Regions from separate parts of the Rahnella sp. ChDrAdgB13 genome, predicted to be linked through region 1. Evidence: predicted binding sites of a transcription regulator. Region 1 holds the regulator's gene; each other region holds the start of a gene.
What was found. Region 1 encodes sigma-54, which starts transcription at its own class of promoters, with help from an activator protein. Its sites were predicted from a motif close to GTTGGCACANNTTTCGCTNT; they were not measured.
Positions count from the first base shown of each region.

Region 2: a site for sigma-54 is predicted at 1,756-1,775, ahead of J8X26_RS25130 (branched-chain amino acid ABC transporter substrate-binding protein). Genes of this name have one in related genera too.
Region 3: a site for sigma-54 is predicted at 2,552-2,571, ahead of glnA (glutamate--ammonia ligase). Genes of this name have one in related genera too.
Region 4: a site for sigma-54 is predicted at 2,778-2,797, ahead of J8X26_RS03575 (amino acid ABC transporter substrate-binding protein). Genes of this name have one in related genera too.

Region 1 is NZ_JAEMGT010000035.1:56,256-60,469, forward strand. It holds gene rapZ (RNase adapter RapZ) at 1-285, opposite strand, end outside; gene ptsN (PTS IIA-like nitrogen regulatory protein PtsN) at 353-823, opposite strand; gene hpf (ribosome hibernation promoting factor) at 933-1,220, opposite strand; gene rpoN (RNA polymerase factor sigma-54) at 1,244-2,677, opposite strand; gene lptB (LPS export ABC transporter ATP-binding protein) at 2,777-3,502, opposite strand; gene lptA (lipopolysaccharide ABC transporter substrate-binding protein LptA) at 3,509-4,066, opposite strand; gene lptC (LPS export ABC transporter periplasmic protein LptC) at 4,044-4,214, opposite strand, start outside.
Region 2 is NZ_JAEMGT010000144.1:18,392-22,605, forward strand. It holds gene J8X26_RS25125 (branched-chain amino acid ABC transporter permease LivH) at 1-419, opposite strand, end outside; gene J8X26_RS25130 (branched-chain amino acid ABC transporter substrate-binding protein) at 499-1,623, opposite strand; gene J8X26_RS25135 (YgdI/YgdR family lipoprotein) at 2,057-2,272, shown strand; gene J8X26_RS25140 (sugar-binding transcriptional regulator) at 2,275-3,219, opposite strand; gene dalD (D-arabinitol 4-dehydrogenase) at 3,427-4,214, shown strand, end outside.
Region 3 is NZ_JAEMGT010000088.1:22,195-26,408, reverse strand. It holds gene glnL (nitrogen regulation protein NR(II)) at 1-708, opposite strand, end outside; gene glnA (glutamate--ammonia ligase) at 962-2,371, opposite strand; gene typA (ribosome-dependent GTPase TypA) at 2,843-4,214, shown strand, end outside.
Region 4 is NZ_JAEMGT010000008.1:2,050-6,263, reverse strand. It holds gene J8X26_RS03585 (amino acid ABC transporter permease) at 1-370, opposite strand, end outside; gene J8X26_RS03580 (amino acid ABC transporter permease) at 380-1,558, opposite strand; gene J8X26_RS03575 (amino acid ABC transporter substrate-binding protein) at 1,661-2,686, opposite strand; gene J8X26_RS03570 (CTP synthase) at 3,059-3,745, opposite strand; gene J8X26_RS27605 (hypothetical protein) at 3,791-4,075, opposite strand; gene lpxP (kdo(2)-lipid IV(A) palmitoleoyltransferase) at 4,161-4,214, opposite strand, start outside.

The sequences.
Region 1 (4,214 bases):
ACGGCGGATCAGGGTATTACGGTCAGCGTCGAGGAACAGCAGCTGTGGCGAGAAGCTTTCCGGCAGCTGTGACATCGCATGCTCATAAACTTCCGGTGTTTCTGGCATGTTGCGAACGTCAATGCTGACGGCCGCAGACGTATTGCGTTCAACAAGTGTCTGGGCGAGCTGCGGCAACAACACCACCGGCAGGTTATCCACACAGTAAAAACCCATGTCTTCCAATGCCCTTAGGGCAACCGACTTCCCGGAACCGGAACGGCCGCTGACAATCATCAGCACCATGGTGTCACTCCCCTGGCATTCAGTGTTCAGAATTCATTTTCCCGGCGCGCAACCGGGAATCAGTAATTTATTCGTTTTCAGTCATTATCTGGAACAGTTCTTCGTCACTTTGCGCTCCGCGCAGACGACGACACACCCCTTTATCCGCCAGCTTTTTGGCGACTAAAGACAAGGTATGTAAATGGGTTTTACATTGATCTGCCGGAACCAGCAAGGCAAAAAGCAAATCCACAGGCTGATTATCGATAGCGTCAAAAGCGATCGGCTGTTCAAGCTGAATGAACACCCCGACGGCACGTAAAGTGTCTTCTTCCAGCTTTCCGTGCGGAATAGCGATCCCGGCACCGATCCCGGTGCTGCCCATGCGTTCACGGGTCAAAATGGCGTCAAAAATCACCTGCGGTGATAAATTTAGCTGTTTGGCCGCCAGCTCACTGATGATTTCCAGTGCGCGTTTTTTGCTGGCGCAATGAACGCCGCTTTTGGTGCATTCGGCATTAAGCACCGACGTTAATTGCATTGCAGTATCGTTAATCATGTCATCTTCACTTTGGCGCTGTTTCACCCTTAAAGCTATATCGGCTCGTTTCCCGAAGGTCACAAGCCGATGCCCGAAGGTTTGTAGCACAGGGTTGGCTACATGAATGTCAGTGCTGTTTCAGTTTGTCTTTGTGCTTGTTCAACTGACGAGCCAGTTTATCAACCAGGCCGTCAATTGCCGCGTACATATCCTGATGCTCCGAGGTGGCATGCAACTCGCCTCCGTTCACATGCAAAGTGGCTTCCGCTACTTTCTGCACCTTTTCAACGCTCAACACCACATACACCTGATTTATCCGGTCGAAATACTGTTCAAGCTTAGCCAGCTTCGACGTGATGAATTCTCTCAGGGGATCCGTGATCTCAATGTGATGTCCGGTAATGTTGAGCTGCATAATGTCTTCCTTCTCTGTTGAGGTCAAACTAACTGTTTACGTTGGTTTGAGGGCGGGATGGACAAAGACTCTCGGTATTTGGCGACGGTTCGTCGTGCCACCATAATTCCCTGATCGGAAAGGAGGGTGGCTAACTTACTGTCACTGAGCGGTTTTACAGGATTCTCCGCTGCGATTAATTTCTTCACCAGCGCCCGGATCGCGGTTGACGATGCCTCGCCGCCGCTGTCTGTACTGACATGGCTGGAAAAGAAATACTTCAGTTCGAAAATTCCACGCGGGCTGTGCAGAAACTTCTGCGTCGTCACGCGTGAAATCGTCGATTCGTGCATTTCTACGGCGCTGGCGATATCGGCCAGCACCATAGGCTTCATAAATTCTTCACCCAGTTCAAAGAACGCCTGCTGCTGCTCAACGATACAGCGCGTGACTTTCAACAGCGTGTCATTACGGCTTTCCAGGCTTTTGATTAACCACTTGGCTTCCTGCAGGTTGCTGCGGATAAATTGCCCGTCGCTGTCGCTGCGCGCGGAATTGCCCATCGCGGCGTACTGCTGGTTAATCTTAAGACGCGGAATGCTGTCGGAATTCAGTTCTACCGTCCAGACACCTGACACTTTTCGCACCAGCACATCGGGGATCACGTACTCGGATTCACCGGTGTTGATCGATTGTCCCGGACGCGGATCAAGAGACTGAATCAGAAGCATCGCTCCTTTCAGTGTATCTTCTTTTAGCCGGGTTGAACGCATAAGTGCGCGGAAATCATGGTTCGCCAGCAAATCCAGATGTTCGCTGATAATCAGGCGCGCTTCGGTGATGAAAGGCGTATCTGTGGCGTACTGTGAAAGCTGGATCAGCAGGCAATCACGCAGGTCACGCGCCGCCACACCAACCGGATCAAAACGCTGCACACGTTTTAAAACGGCTTCCACTTCGTCCATGCTGACGTTGTCGTCACCGATACTTTCGAGGATGTCGTCAAGGGAAACGGTCAGATAACCGGTATCGTCTACCGCGTCGACAATGGACGTGGCAATCGCGGCATCGGTGTCGGAAAACGGCGTCAGTTCCACCTGCCACATCAGGTAATCCTGAAGCGTCTGCGTGGTTTCACCCTGATAAATTGGCAGCTCGTCGTCGCTGTAATCGTTGCCGGTGCCGGAAGGCGTGCCCGCGGTATAAATCTCGTCCCAGGTGGCGTCCAGCGGCAACTCTTCGGGCATGTCTTTCTGCTCGAGCGCTTCGCGGGTATCTAACGCTTCGTTGTCGGTGGCTTCTACCGAATCGATTTCATCATGAAGGTCGGTTTGTTCCAGCAGAGGGTTGCTCTCCAGCGCGAGTTGGATCTCCTGTTGGAGCTCAAGCGTGGACAGTTGCAACAGGCGGATGGCCTGTTGTAACTGAGGAGTCATTGCCAGTTGTTGGCTGAGTCTTAGTTGCAAACCTTGCTTCATATCTTGGTTTTATTTCCGTTGATTACAAACTGAGTAACTTCTGTCAGAGACCTCCCGTCAGACTTTACGTCGAAACGGGCACGGTTCCGGCGGCACAGATCACAGACGGAATTCTTCACCAAGATAAACGCGTTTAACCTGTTCATCAGCAAGAATGTCGGCTGGCGTGCCGTGGGCGATCAATTTCCCCTGACTGACGATATAGGCACGCTCACAAACGTCGAGCGTTTCGCGAACGTTGTGGTCAGTGATCAGTACGCCGAGGCCGCTGTCACGCAAATGCTCAATGATTTTTTTGATGTCGATGACGGAAATCGGGTCAACGCCGGCGAAAGGTTCATCCAGCAGGATAAACTTGGGATTCGCTGCCAGTGCGCGGGCAATCTCAACACGGCGACGTTCACCACCGGACAAGGACTGACCGAGGTTATCGCGCAAATGAGAAATATGGAACTCTTCCATCAGTTCATTAGCGCGATCGTTACGCTGTTCTTTGTTCAGATCATCGCGGATCTGCAGTACGGCCATCAGGTTATCAAACACGCTGAGACGACGGAAGATGGAGGCTTCCTGCGGAAGATAGCCAATGCCGCGACGGGCGCGGGTATGCAATGGCAAAAGGCTGATGTCTTCATCGTCAACGATGATACGGCCCGCATCACGTTGCACAATCCCGACGACCATGTAGAAGGTGGTGGTTTTACCCGCACCGTTTGGCCCCAGCAATCCGACGATTTCGCCGGAGTTCACCATCAGGCTGACATCTTCTACAACCTTGCGGCCTTTGTAGGCTTTTGCCAGATTCTCTGCGATTAATTTTGCCATAAAATATCAGTTACTCTTTTGGGTCGGCTGGCCGCCCGCGGCAGGCGTTTTTTGTTGCAGCTGCGAAGGAACCAGAACGGTCGTCACGCGGTTGCCTTTATCACTGAAGGCTTCCATTTGCTGTTTCTGCACCAGATAGGTAATACGGTCGCCTTTCACGTTGCTGTCGAGCTGTTCGAGGTATGCGTTACCGGTCAGGGTCACGAGATCGTTTTCCACTTCATAGCGGACTTTCTGCGCATGGCCTTTTACCGGCTTGCCGTTGTCCTGCATCTGGTAAAACGTCACCGGATTGCCGTAACCTTCCACCACTTCTTTGCCGGATACGCCCTGAGGACGGATCACGACAACTTTATCGGCTTTCACCTGAATAGTGCCTTGATTGACTACGACGTTACCGGTGAAGGTGGCCGTGTTGGTGTTCACATCCAGCGCCTGATTGGCGGAATCAATGGTGATCGGTTTCGTTGTGTCATCTTTTAAGGCGAACGCCGGAATGCTCACGGCTAACAACGAGCTGACGATCAGGAGATCACGGATTTTATTTTTTGCTTTGAATTTCATAAGAGGTCGTTACCTTTTCGATCAGCTGTGCTGTCTTATCACGCAGATTACCGCGCATTTTCATGCCGTTAGATGTAAAACCTGTGCCATAAAGCGTTACTTCATCGTCTGAGGCAACGTCCTGTGTCGTCAGGTTAACCCGGGCATT
Region 2 (4,214 bases), on a different contig from region 1:
AAACGGATGGCACCGTCCAGCATGGTCGGGATCCCCTGCTGTCGCGGCCCCTGACTGATTTGTGCGTAGTTCTGCAAAATCAGTGACATACCGATGGCCGAAATCAGCGGCGCAAGGCGTGTGGAGTTTCGCAGCGGTTTATACGCAATGCGCTCAATCGCCCAGCCATAGACGCCGGTGACCACGATGGTGAACACCAGCGTGCCGAGGATCAGCAGCGGAAAGGAGTGCAACCCGAAGAAGGAAAGCAACGCCAGCGCGATGGCGCAGAGGTAGGCGGAAATCATATACACTTCGCCGTGAGCAAAGTTGATCATGCCGATAATGCCGTAAACCATGGTGTAGCCGATGGCGATGAGACCGTAAACCGCACCGAGCGTGATGCCATTAAACAGTTGTTGCAGGAAGAAAGAATCCATAAATACGCTGTCTCTTTTTGTGACCGCGCCTGGCTAAGGCGCGGTCTGACACGGGTTCAAAATGGCAAATCAAACAGCTTTATTCTTTCACTTCCTGATATTTGCCTTTGTCATCCCATTTATATACGACGTAATCAGAGACTTTCAGGTCGCCTTTACTGTCCCAGGATTTTTTACCCATGACGGTATCGACGCTGTTGGCTTTCAGCCAGGCACTGGCTTTGGCGGAATCGCTGCCGCCTGTGGCTTTGAATGCGGCAGCAATGGCCTGAACGGACGCGTAGGAATAGAGGGTATAACCTTCCGGTTCAAATTTTCCGGCGCGGAATTTATCGATAACGGCTTTGCCGTCTGGGATCAGACGCGGGTCTTTACCGAAGGTCATCAGAATACCGTTGGTGTATTGCGGGCCGCCGGCTGCGGTCACCATTTCTTCGTTAACGATACAGTCGCCGGAGAAGAAGGTCGCCTGAACGCCCTGCTCACGCATCTGGCGGACTAACGGACCGGCTTCCGGATGGCAGCCGCCGAAGAACACCACATCTGGTTTCTGCGCACTGATTTTTGTCACCAGCGCGTTGAAGTCTTTTTCTCCGCGCGACAGGCCTTCATACATCACCTCTTTCACGCCACGTTTGTTGAGCGCCGCTTTGGTGGCGTCCGCCAGACCCTGACCGTAGGTATCTTTATCGTGGATGATGACCACTTTTTTGGCTTTCAGTTTATCGATGATGTAATCGCTCGCCACTAATCCTTGCTGGTCGTCACGGCCACACATGCGGAACATGTCACTCATGCCGCGTTCGGTGATTTGCGGGTTGGTGGAGCCCGGCGTGATGGCGATAATTCCGGCGTCGTTATACACCTCGGAGGCAGGCATGGTGGAGGAAGAACAGAAATGTCCGACCACGGCCTGCACTTTATCCTGATCGACTAAACGGTTAGCCACCGCCACCGCCTGTTTCGGTTCGCAGGCGTCATCGCCCTGGACCAGTTTAATTTTCTCGCCATTAATCCCGCCTGCGGCATTAATGTCTTCGGCAGCCTGCGTGGCCCCGTGCCAGTACTGATCACCGTAAGTCGCATTCGGCCCGGTAAACGGACCCGCAACGCCAATCAAAATATCCGCACGCGCGGAGAAAGCGGTAACCAGACAACCGGCCAGCAACAAAGAGAGCGGACTTTTCATAAATTTCATCGACATCGTCATGATCCTTAGCACTGTGTTTGAGTAGAAACCTGAACTAAAAAGAAAATTCTGAAGCTTGATTTTGAAATTCACGGCTGACGCCAAAAGACGAAAGGTTTCCCGAGGTTTAATCAAAGGTAAGAAACATAAGCAAAATATCTGCCAGTGTTTCCAATGCCCTGAGAATGTGTCGGGTTCTGTGAGTATAGATAGCGCTCAGCCCGCGTTACGGGCAACTGACAGAAACGACGACGGGATCACACCGCACTGGGCTGGTGCTAAAAAGCGAAGAAAATGAGGATAGCGAAACGGCGTGCACCAAAATGAGCCGTGATAAATCAGTCACTCCGTTCACACAATTACGCCTGGTGACATTTTTATCCTTTGCTTCTTGCGGCAGGTTGTTTTGTAATGCGGGCAGATGATTGCAACGGGAAACTACTGAACAATGAAGAAATTATCCTGCCTGATGGCTGTGGTTCTGGCGCTGACATTGACGGGTTGCGCCGGCGATTACGTGATCAATACCAAAGCCGGCGATCAGCTTTTCGCCCATGGCGAACCGGATCGCGACCGCGATACCGGTATGACCAGCTATACCGACATGAACGGCGATTATCATCTGATGAACACCAATGATATCGCGGGGATTGTGAAGAAGTAGGGTTAAACCAGCAACGCCTGCGCGCAGGACTCATCGGTGACAAGCCCGTTGATCCAGCGACCTTCGAGGGCGGCGCGGATAGCAATCTGCTTATCTGCGCCACCGGCCAGCGCGATCACCGGTTGATCATCATGCGGATGCGGTCCGACGCTGGTGAGGCGCGAATTCAGCACACTGTCGATGCGCTGTCCGTCCTGTCCCATAAAGTGCCCGAGCACTTCTCCCACGGCCCCGCTTTTCGCGAGTTTTTCCACTTCTTCCAGACTGATAAATCCGTCCTTGTGCAGCGGGCACCCCGGTTCAATGGTGCCGATACCGATAAACGTCACGTTGGCCTGACTGGCCTTTTCACTGACCGTGCGGTAGATACGATGATTGCACCACATCGCGCGATCGTCTTCGCCGTCGGCAAACAGGGGTGCAGGCAGGATGAAATAGCGCCCCTGTGTTTTTTGCGCCATCAGCAGCGGCACGTCGTAACGGGTACAGGAGCCGTCCGACGCAATCGCGCCAATCAGCGAAACGCTGCTGTGCTGCGGTCTTTCTATATCCGCCAGTTCGTCGATGGCCGCTTTCAGCGTTCTCCCGGAACCCACGCCGATAATCATCGGTTCATCGCTGCGGATAAACTGCGTCATCACTTGCGCTCCCGCCACCGCAATGGCGTGGCTGATGCCCGACGGCGTCATACCCTGCCCCGGCACCACCTGGCAAATATCCAGCCCGAAACGCTTTTGTAATTGCGCCGCCAGTTCCATACAGCGCCCCACCGAATGGGAAATGTGAACGCTGACCAGCCCGTTATCGATCGCGCTGGCTACCAGCCGCTGGGCGACCTGCCGCGAAACGCCTAAGGCTTCGGCGATTTCATGTTGGGTTTGCCCGGCGACGTAATACATCCACGCCGCCCGGGCAGCCAGATCCATTTTCTTGTCGTTCTTACTCATGCGCGCATTCCAGCCGGTGTTTTCAGTGGCGAGATTTTATCGTTTTTCGCCTCTTCCTGTGATCGCTAAATACATCGCTCCACGAAATGTGTGAGCTAAAGCCCATTTAACGGGCAAATATTCCATTAGATTAACCGCAATCGAGCAAAAGCCCACTAAAAGGGCTTAAGCTCACATCAAATCAATAATCACTTTGTGGAGAATCTGATGAAAAATGCTCACCAACCGCAATCGTCTGTCTGGCTGCATATCGGCAGCGGCTCTTTCCACCGGGCCCATCAGGCATGGTATCTGCACCGCTTACTGGCGAAGGGAGATAACAGCTGGTCAATCGCACTGGGTAACATTCGCGAAGATGGCGTTCCGCTGCTGAACGCGTTGCAGGCGCAGGGCGGTAAATACGTGCTGGAAACTGTCACTCCGCAGGGTGAGCGTGAATATGAAACCATCACTTCCATTCAGAAAATCATTGCGTGGGATAACGAACTGGCCGCGCTGGTGGCTCAGGGGACAGATCCGCACATCAGAGTGATTTCCTTTACCGTGACCGAAGGCGGTTATTACCTTGATAACCAGTTCAATCTCGACCAGCAAAATGCTGATATTCAGGCTGATTTGCAGGGCGGATGCCGCACGATTTATGGTGCCATCGGCCATATTCTGGCGCGTCGGATTGCGCTTAAGGGTGGCGATATCACCCTGCTGAACTGCGATAATCTTCGCCATAACGGCGAACGTTTCCGTCACGGTCTGCTGCAATTTCTGGCCCTGCGCCAGCAACACGACATCAGCGACTGGGTAAAAAATCACACCCGCAGCCCGAACACGATGGTGGATCGCATTACCCCGCGTCCGTCACCGGACGTCGCCGTGCGTGTGGCTCAGGCAACCGGATTTGAAGACCGGGTGCCGGTTATGGGCGAGGCTTTCATTCAGTGGGTAATCGAGGATGATTTCATCGCGGGTCGCCCGCACCTGGAAGAGGCTGGCGTAGA
Region 3 (4,214 bases), on a different contig from region 1:
ATCCGGATCGTGCGCCAGTTCTGGCAGGCTCGGGTCATAGTCTCTGACCAGCTGAACGTTATCCGGTTTTTCCATCGACACCAGCTGGCAAACACGTTCGGCAACCTGATGAATGCTTTGTGTGACGTGCTGGCTTGGGCGTTGTGGCCCCAGCAGGCGATCAACCAGATTACGCAGACGGTCGGCCTGCTCAATAATGACTTTGGTGTATTCCAGCAGAGCCGGATCGGGCAGTGCTCTGGATAATAACTGGGCGGCACCACGCAGCCCGCCAAGCGGGTTTTTGATTTCATGGGCCAGGCCGCGGATCAAATCCCGTGCTGCAACCTGTTGAGCATGCTGCAACTGTTCCTGACTGAGGCGTCGCTGATTATCCATCGGCGCCAGTTCGACCAGAATAAAACCTTCCGGCAGCATCTGCGCAGTCAGTGAAAGTACGTGCGCGCGGCCATCGACAACCAGAGTCACTTCGCTGTCTGTAAAGCCCTGTCCGGCTGTCAGACTTTCACGCATTAAGTCGATATTGAGCGAAAAATATCCCACCAGTTCCGGCAAAGGGGTACCAAAGAGTTTGCGGGAACTTTGCGCCAGTAACTGCTGAGCGGCTGGATTGGCGTAATGCACAGCCAATTCGTCGTCCAATAACAGAACGCTGTTGATTAAGGAATTCAGGATCTGCCCAGCATCGGGCAGCTTGCCAGTTGCCATACCGCAGTCTCCCGCACCTGATTGGTGCATTTTATCTCGCTACCCGGCGAAATCACGGGCCAGAGGGGTTAAGCAGGAAAGAGTGTGGAGAAAAAAGCCCATCCGGAGATGGGCTGAAAGTTTCCACGGCAACAAATAAAATCGTCTTACTTAATTTTGACGCTAAAGGCTTTGTTACAACCAGGCCATCAGTCGGGTATTACGCTCAGCGCCAGATCAACAGCTGGCGCTGAGTTCAGGGTTTAATCAGAAATTAAACGCTGTAGTACAGTTCGAACTCAACAGGGTGCGGAGTCATACGCACACGATCCATTTCTTCTTTACGCAGACCGATGTAAGCATCGATAGCGTCATCAGTGAACACGCCGCCACGGGTCAGGAACTCGCGGTCTTCGTTCAGTGCGTTCAGAGCTTCTTCCAGTGAACCTGCAACTTTTGGAATTTCTGCTTCTTCTTCCGGTGGCAGGTCATACAGGTTTTTATCCATCGCGTCGCCAGGGTGGATCTTGTTGATGATACCGTCCAGGCCGGCCATCATCAGTGCAGCAAACGCCAGGTATGGGTTAGCCGCTGGATCAGGGAAGCGTGCTTCGATACGCATGGCTTTAGGGCTGGATACGTGTGGAATACGGATAGAGGCAGAACGGTTACGCGCAGAATACGCCAGCATCACGGGTGCTTCGTAGCCCGGGACCAAACGCTTGTAGGAGTTGGTTGTCGGGTTAGCGTAGGCATTGATTGCTTTAGCGTGCTTGATGATACCGCCGATGTAGAACAGTGCCATTTCAGACAGGCCGCCGTATTTGTCGCCAGCGAACAGGTTGTTACCGTTCTTGGACAGAGACATGTGGCAGTGCATACCGGAACCGTTATCGCCAAACATTGGTTTTGGCATGAAGGTCGCAGTTTTTCCAAATGCGTGAGCCACGTTGTGAACCACGTATTTGTAGATTTGGATTTCGTCAGCTTTTTTGGTCAGCGTGTTGAAGCGGGTTGCCACTTCGTTCTGGCCAGCAGTTGCTACTTCGTGGTGGTGAGCTTCAACAACCAGACCCATTTCTTCCATGGTCAGACACATGGTTGAACGCAGATCCTGGGAGGAGTCGACCGGAGGAACCGGGAAGTAACCGCCTTTCACAGCAGGACGGTGACCTTTGTTGCCACCTTCGTATTTGGTGCTTGAGTTCCATGCGCCTTCGATATCATCGATAGCAACGTGGGAACCGGAGATGCTGCTGCCGAAGCGCACATCATCAAACAGGAAGAACTCTGGCTCTGGCCCGAACAGAACGGTGTCCGCGATACCAGAAGAGCGCAGGAAATCTTCTGCACGTTTTGCAGTAGAACGAGGGTCGCGGTCATAACCTTGCAGCGTAGTTGGCTCAAGGATGTCGCAACGAATGATCAGCGTGGTTTCTTCGTAGAACGGGTCAAGAACAGCAGTGCTCGCATCTGGCATCAAAACCATGTCAGATTCGTTAATGCCTTTCCAGCCACCGATTGAAGAGCCATCAAACATTTTGCCTTCTTCGAAGAAGTCAGCGCTAACCTGGTGTGCAGGAATGGTGACGTGCTGTTCTTTGCCTTTGGTATCTGTGAAACGTAAATCTACGAATTTCACTTCATGCTCATTCAGCATCGTCAAAACGTGTTCAGCGGACATACTAGTTCTCCCGAATTTCTCATTATCGTCGTGGAACGAATAACCATTTTTGGTCTTTAGTTGGAAATAACAGCTTTACTTGAACTGGCGTGTGGCCTAAACAGCACTATTATTTGTCTGGTCAGACTCTTTCACCCAGTAAAAACTTTTTACCCTAAAAAATTTTTACTCTAAAAACTATTAGCGAAAAGTGTGCCAACTTTGAGAAAATGCAAACAACGCCATTTTACAGGGCTTTTGCACTCGATAAGTATGCACCATAACGGAATTTATGCACTACAATGGTGCTAATCGTGAGATGCAAGGCACCAAAAAGGTGCGTCATAATGGTTCAAGGGTTCTTTTGCACCGTGAAAGGGATCACAAAGTAGCCATCCACAAGTTGTTTCAACAAGATCCTTGTGATCTTGTTTAGAACCTCGCTTAATACGTGTACAATAGCGCGCTATTTCTAATGCCTGAGGCAAAGCTGTGATCGAAAATTTGCGTAACATCGCCATTATTGCCCACGTTGACCATGGTAAAACCACCTTGGTCGACAAGCTGCTGCAACAATCCGGTACTTTCGGAGAACGTGTAGAAGCTACCGAACGCGTAATGGACTCCAACGATTTGGAGAAAGAGCGTGGGATTACCATCCTCGCAAAAAACACCGCCATTAATTGGAAAGACTACCGCATCAACATCGTGGATACCCCAGGACACGCCGACTTCGGCGGTGAGGTAGAGCGTGTGATGTCAATGGTCGACTCGGTGCTGCTGGTTGTGGATGCAATGGATGGCCCAATGCCGCAAACCCGTTTCGTGACCAAAAAAGCATTCGCTAATGGTCTGAAGCCGATCGTGGTAATCAACAAAGTTGACCGCCCTGGCGCGCGTCCTGACTGGGTTGTTGATCAGGTCTTTGACCTGTTCGTAAACCTGGACGCAACTGACGAACAACTCGATTTCCCAATCATCTATGCATCTGCACTGATGGGTATCGCGGGTAACGACCATAACGATATGGCCGAAGACATGACCCCGCTGTACCAGGCGATTGTTGACCACGTATCTCCGCCACAAGTTGAGATGGAAGCACCTTTCCAGATGCAAATCTCTCAGCTGGACTACAACAACTATGTTGGCGTCATCGGCATCGGTCGTATCAAACGCGGTACTGTTAAACCTAACCAGCAGATCACTGTGATCGACAGCGAAGGTAAAACCCGTAACGGTAAAGTCGGTAAAGTTCTGACCCACATGGGTCTTGAGCGTATCGAAGCGACCGTTGCTGAAGCTGGCGATATCATCGCGATCACCGGTTTGGGTGAGCTGAACATTTCCGACACTATCTGTGACCCGGCAAATGTTGAAGCTCTGCCAGCGCTGAGCGTTGATGAACCAACCGTTACCATGTACTTCTGCGTTAACACCTCTCCGTTCTGTGGTAAAGAAGGTAAGTATGTGACTTCACGTCAGATCCTTGACCGTCTGAACAAAGAACTGGTGCACAACGTAGCATTGCGTGTTGAAGAAACTGAAGATGCTGATGCATTCCGTGTTTCAGGCCGTGGTGAACTTCACCTGTCGGTTCTGATCGAAAACATGCGTCGTGAAGGTTTCGAGCTGGCGGTTTCCCGTCCTAAAGTAATCAACCGTAAAATCGATGGCCGCATGCAAGAGCCATTCGAGAACGTGACACTGGATATCGAAGAGCAACACCAGGGTTCTGTCATGCAGGCCATGGGTGAGCGTAAAGGCGATGTCAAAGACATGATCCCAGACGGCAAAGGTCGTATCCGTCTTGATTACCTGATCCCAGCACGTGGCCTGATCGGTTTCCGTACTGAATTCATGACCA
Region 4 (4,214 bases), on a different contig from region 1:
GGCGTGGTGTGGCTTTAAAGAAGATTGGCGCAAGGGTCAGCAGACCGACAATCAGCGTGACGTTGATGCGCCAGCGTTGATCAAACGGATACAGCCCGTACATGAATTGCCCGAAACGTGCGTGGATAAATACCCAGCAGGCTCCGGCTTTGGTGCAGTCCGTTCTTGCGGTCCCGACCCAGTTGGCCTGGAAAATCACCCAGTTCAGCAGCGGAGGGATCACCAGCCACATCAGCCATAAACAAAACAGCGTCAGCAGGCTGTTAAACCAGCTGGAGAACAGGTTTTTACGCGCCCAGAGCACGGCGGTTCCCAGTGGCGTACCGGGCTTCACGGCTCTGACTCCGGGAGGAAGAGTTGTCATCGTCATGGGTTTCCCTTAACGCTCGACCAGCGCGATACGCCGGTTGTAAATATTCATCAGGAACGAAATCACCAGACTGATGATCAGGTAAACCGACATCGTGATGGCAATGGTTTCAATCGCCTGACCGGTCTGATTGAGCACCGTACCGGCGAATAACGACACCATATCCGGATAGCCAATTGCGGCCGCCAGAGAGGAGTTTTTCACGATATTCAGATACTGGCTGGTCAGCGGCGGGATGATCACCCGCATCGCCTGCGGCAAAATCACCTGGCGCAGCGTGACCGGATTCGGCAGGCCGAGCGAACGGGCGGCTTCATGCTGACCGTGCGAAACAGACTGAATGCCGGAGCGGATCACTTCGGCGATAAATGTCGAGGTGTAGACCGACAGCGCCAGCGTTAACGCCGCCAGTTCCGGAATAAGCACCATGCCGCCACGGAAGTTAAAACCGCGCAGTGCAGGAATATCCCAGTGCAGGGCTGGCCCGAAAATCAGGTGCGCCAGCGCCGGAAAGACAACCAGCATGACAATCGCCCACGGCCAGATATGCCAGACGCGTCCGGTGTGGATCTGGCGGAAATGGTTGTAACGTTGCAGCGCGACGATGCCGAAAATGGCCAGCAGCAGGGCGATAAAGCCCGCCAGGCTGCCGGGTGCCAGTTCCGGTGACGGCAAATACAGGCCGCGGTTGCTGACGAACGCCAGATCAAATGCGTTCAGGCTCTGACGCGGGCCAGGCAGGTTACGCAGTACGGCGAAATACCAGAAGAAGATTTGCAGCAGCGGGGGAATATTACGGAAAGTCTCGATGTAGACCGTCGACACTTTACGGATCAGCCAGTTATCGGAAAGACGTCCTAACCCGATAATGAACCCGAGAATCGAAGCAAAAACGATACACAGTGCGGAAACCAGCAGCGTATTCAGCAGACCGATAACAAAAACGCGGGCGTAAGTGTCGCCTTCCTGGTAGTCGATAAGATGCTGAACAATGCCGAAACCGGCACCTTTTTCAAGAAAGGCAAATCCCGAGGTGATCCCTCGTGTAGTCAGATTGGTAATGGTGTTGTGGAGCAGGTAACCCAGACAGGCTACCAGCAACACCACCGCGAAAATTTGGTAAATCCAGGCACGTACCGCTGGGTTGGTCAGCGAGAACGAGACTTTTCCGGTTGGGCGTTGCGACATTTTAACCTCGACCTGCAGGTAAAACAGGGGAAGTGAAGCACCGGGGAACGACCGGTGCTTCAGCTTCCTTAAACACTTTTCAACTTCTTGTAGAAAGGATATTTAGCGGACAGGTGGTGCGTACTGGATGCCGCCTTTATTCCACAATGCGTTCTGACCACGCTTGATTTTCAGCTCGCTGCCCTGACCGACGTTACGCTCGAAGCTTTCGCCGTAGTTGCCGACCTGTTTAACGATTTTCACTACCCAGTCATTTGGCACTTTCAGGTCAGCGCCATAAGTGCCGGTTTTGCCCAGCAGGTTGCTCATGTCAGGCGTGGTTGGATTGGCTGCCAGCTGATCGACGTTGGCAGAGGTGACGCCCATTTCTTCGGCGTTGAGCATCGCGAACAGAGACCAGCGCACGATAGCCAGCCAGTCTTCGTCGCCACGACGAACAACCGGCCCCAGAGGTTCTTTAGAAATGACTTCTGGCAGAACGATGAAGTCATCCGGTTTGCCCAGTTTGATACGCAGTGCGTACAGCTGGGACTGGTCGGAAGCCAGGGTATCGCAACGGCCGGAGTCCAGCGCTTTGGCGCTTTCATCTGAACGGTCGAAGGTGACCGGAGTGTAGGTCATTTTGTTGGCTTTGAAGTAATCGGCTACGTTCAGTTCAGTATCCGTACCGGCTTGCAGGCAGACGGTTGCGCCATCCAATTCTTTCGCGCTTTTCAGACCGGCTTTCTGGTGTGTCAGGAAGCCGATACCGTCGTAATAGTTTACGCCGGCGAAAATCATGCCCATGCCCGCGTCGCGGGAAGAGGTCCAGGTGGTATTACGTGACAGGATGTCCACTTCGCCAGACTGCAGGGCGGTGAAACGCTCTTTTGCGGTCAGCGGGGTGTATTTCACTTTCTCAGAATCACCAAATACGGCAGCAGCCACCGCGCGACAGACGTCAACGTCGATACCGGTGAATTTGCCTTTGGAGTCAGCGTAGGAGAAACCTGGCAGGCCGTCGCTGATACCGCATTGAACAAATCCTTTCTTTTTAACAGCATCCAGAGTGGCACCTGCGTGGGCCTGACCAGCCAGTGTCACGAAGCTTGCTGCGGCAATCAGCGTTGAGAGCAATATTTTTTTCATAAAGCGTCCTGTGAGACAAAACTGAGAATTATTATTGTGTGAGTGCCGGAGCACCCTGTCTGTTTATGGGGCAATGCCCTCTGCACCTGTCTTTGCAAAGGGAGTGCCAACATGGAAAACGCCCGATCAATCAAGTCACGCACTGGAATTGCACAGTAACATTGACGGGCGTTATAAAATTTATTGCCCTGTTTGAGTGCGCGGTCAATGTGACTGCTTTAAAAGGGTGCGGATTATTTCAATATTGGAGTGCAGATCGCGGTCTTTGAAGGTAAGAGAAATGCGGTGACATATTTGGTAAAAAAATGAGGCAAAACGGTGAGTAAATCCCTCAGACCGGATGGCCTGAGAGACATTTAGAAAAGGAATGACTCAGAGCAGGGACTTTATCAGTGCAGCTACCAGTGGCGGAAGCTGACCTTTTAGTGCGGCGCGCTCCGGCTGAAACAAGGTCGCGACAAAAAATGGATGACCGGGTAATTCGATAGCGCGAACTTCGCCGGTGGCATCGTGACCGACCATTTTCAGTGGCTGTGCGTCCAGCGCGGCCTGAAACTCAGTATTGATGCCATAGCGGCAATGGTAGCCTTCTTCCACTTCCAGCTTGCCGTAAGCGCGCGCCGGAATACTGCCCGGCACAAAGGTAATTTCGCTTTTGACTTCCACCATTTCACATGACAGCGCGCTGATGACCAGACGGCCTTCGGTGTCGGTTTCGCCGTGTCCGGCATCCTGCCAGTCCATCACATTTCGCGCGTATTCAATGATGGCGTGCTGGAATCCTCCACAGGTTCCCAGAAACGGTTTGCGATTTTCCCGCGCAAAACGGATGGCACTCAGCGCACCTTCGGTTGAGCGGTACGGGCTGCCGGGCACACACCAGAAGGCATCGTAATTCTTGAGAATTTCAGGGGTGATTGTGTCGGTTGCGATCCAGTCGGCGTGGATTTCAATGCTGAAATTTTGTGCTGCGAGGTCGATGGCAAGGGGAATGGCTTGGTGGGCAGTGATCGCGGAGTGGTAGTCTCCGGCCAGCGCCAGACGTACAGAGTTTTTCATCACTTCTCTCCAGGGCAGGTAAAAAGAGAGGTTACAGAAATGTCATTACATTGTCGTTTGAAAAATTCTCATCAGGCATTTTGTCGGTACGAAAGACATTAAAAAACCCACGCGAGGTGGGTTCGCCAGGCGCGGTTTTACATCTTCATTCGGCCTGCGTTTTACTGCCTTTAATAAGTTTACGCGCGGCGGCAATCTGCTCATTGTCCGGTGCTTTCGGTTTGGCTTATTGAGCGCTGTGCTGAGGCCTGAACGGCCCCACAGATCGAAGCTGTCGTCATCTTTGAGGTGATCAAAGATGGAAGGTGTCGCATCGGTTTTTTTAGCCATAAGAAGAGGTATCTCGAGTTGAAGGTTTCTCAAAGAAAAAGCCCGATGCGGGGGCACCGGGCCTGATATCTTATTGCGTTTGCGGCTATCGATAAAGCGAAGGTGTTCCCGCCGGTCGCGTTTTGAAGCGGCGGTGCAG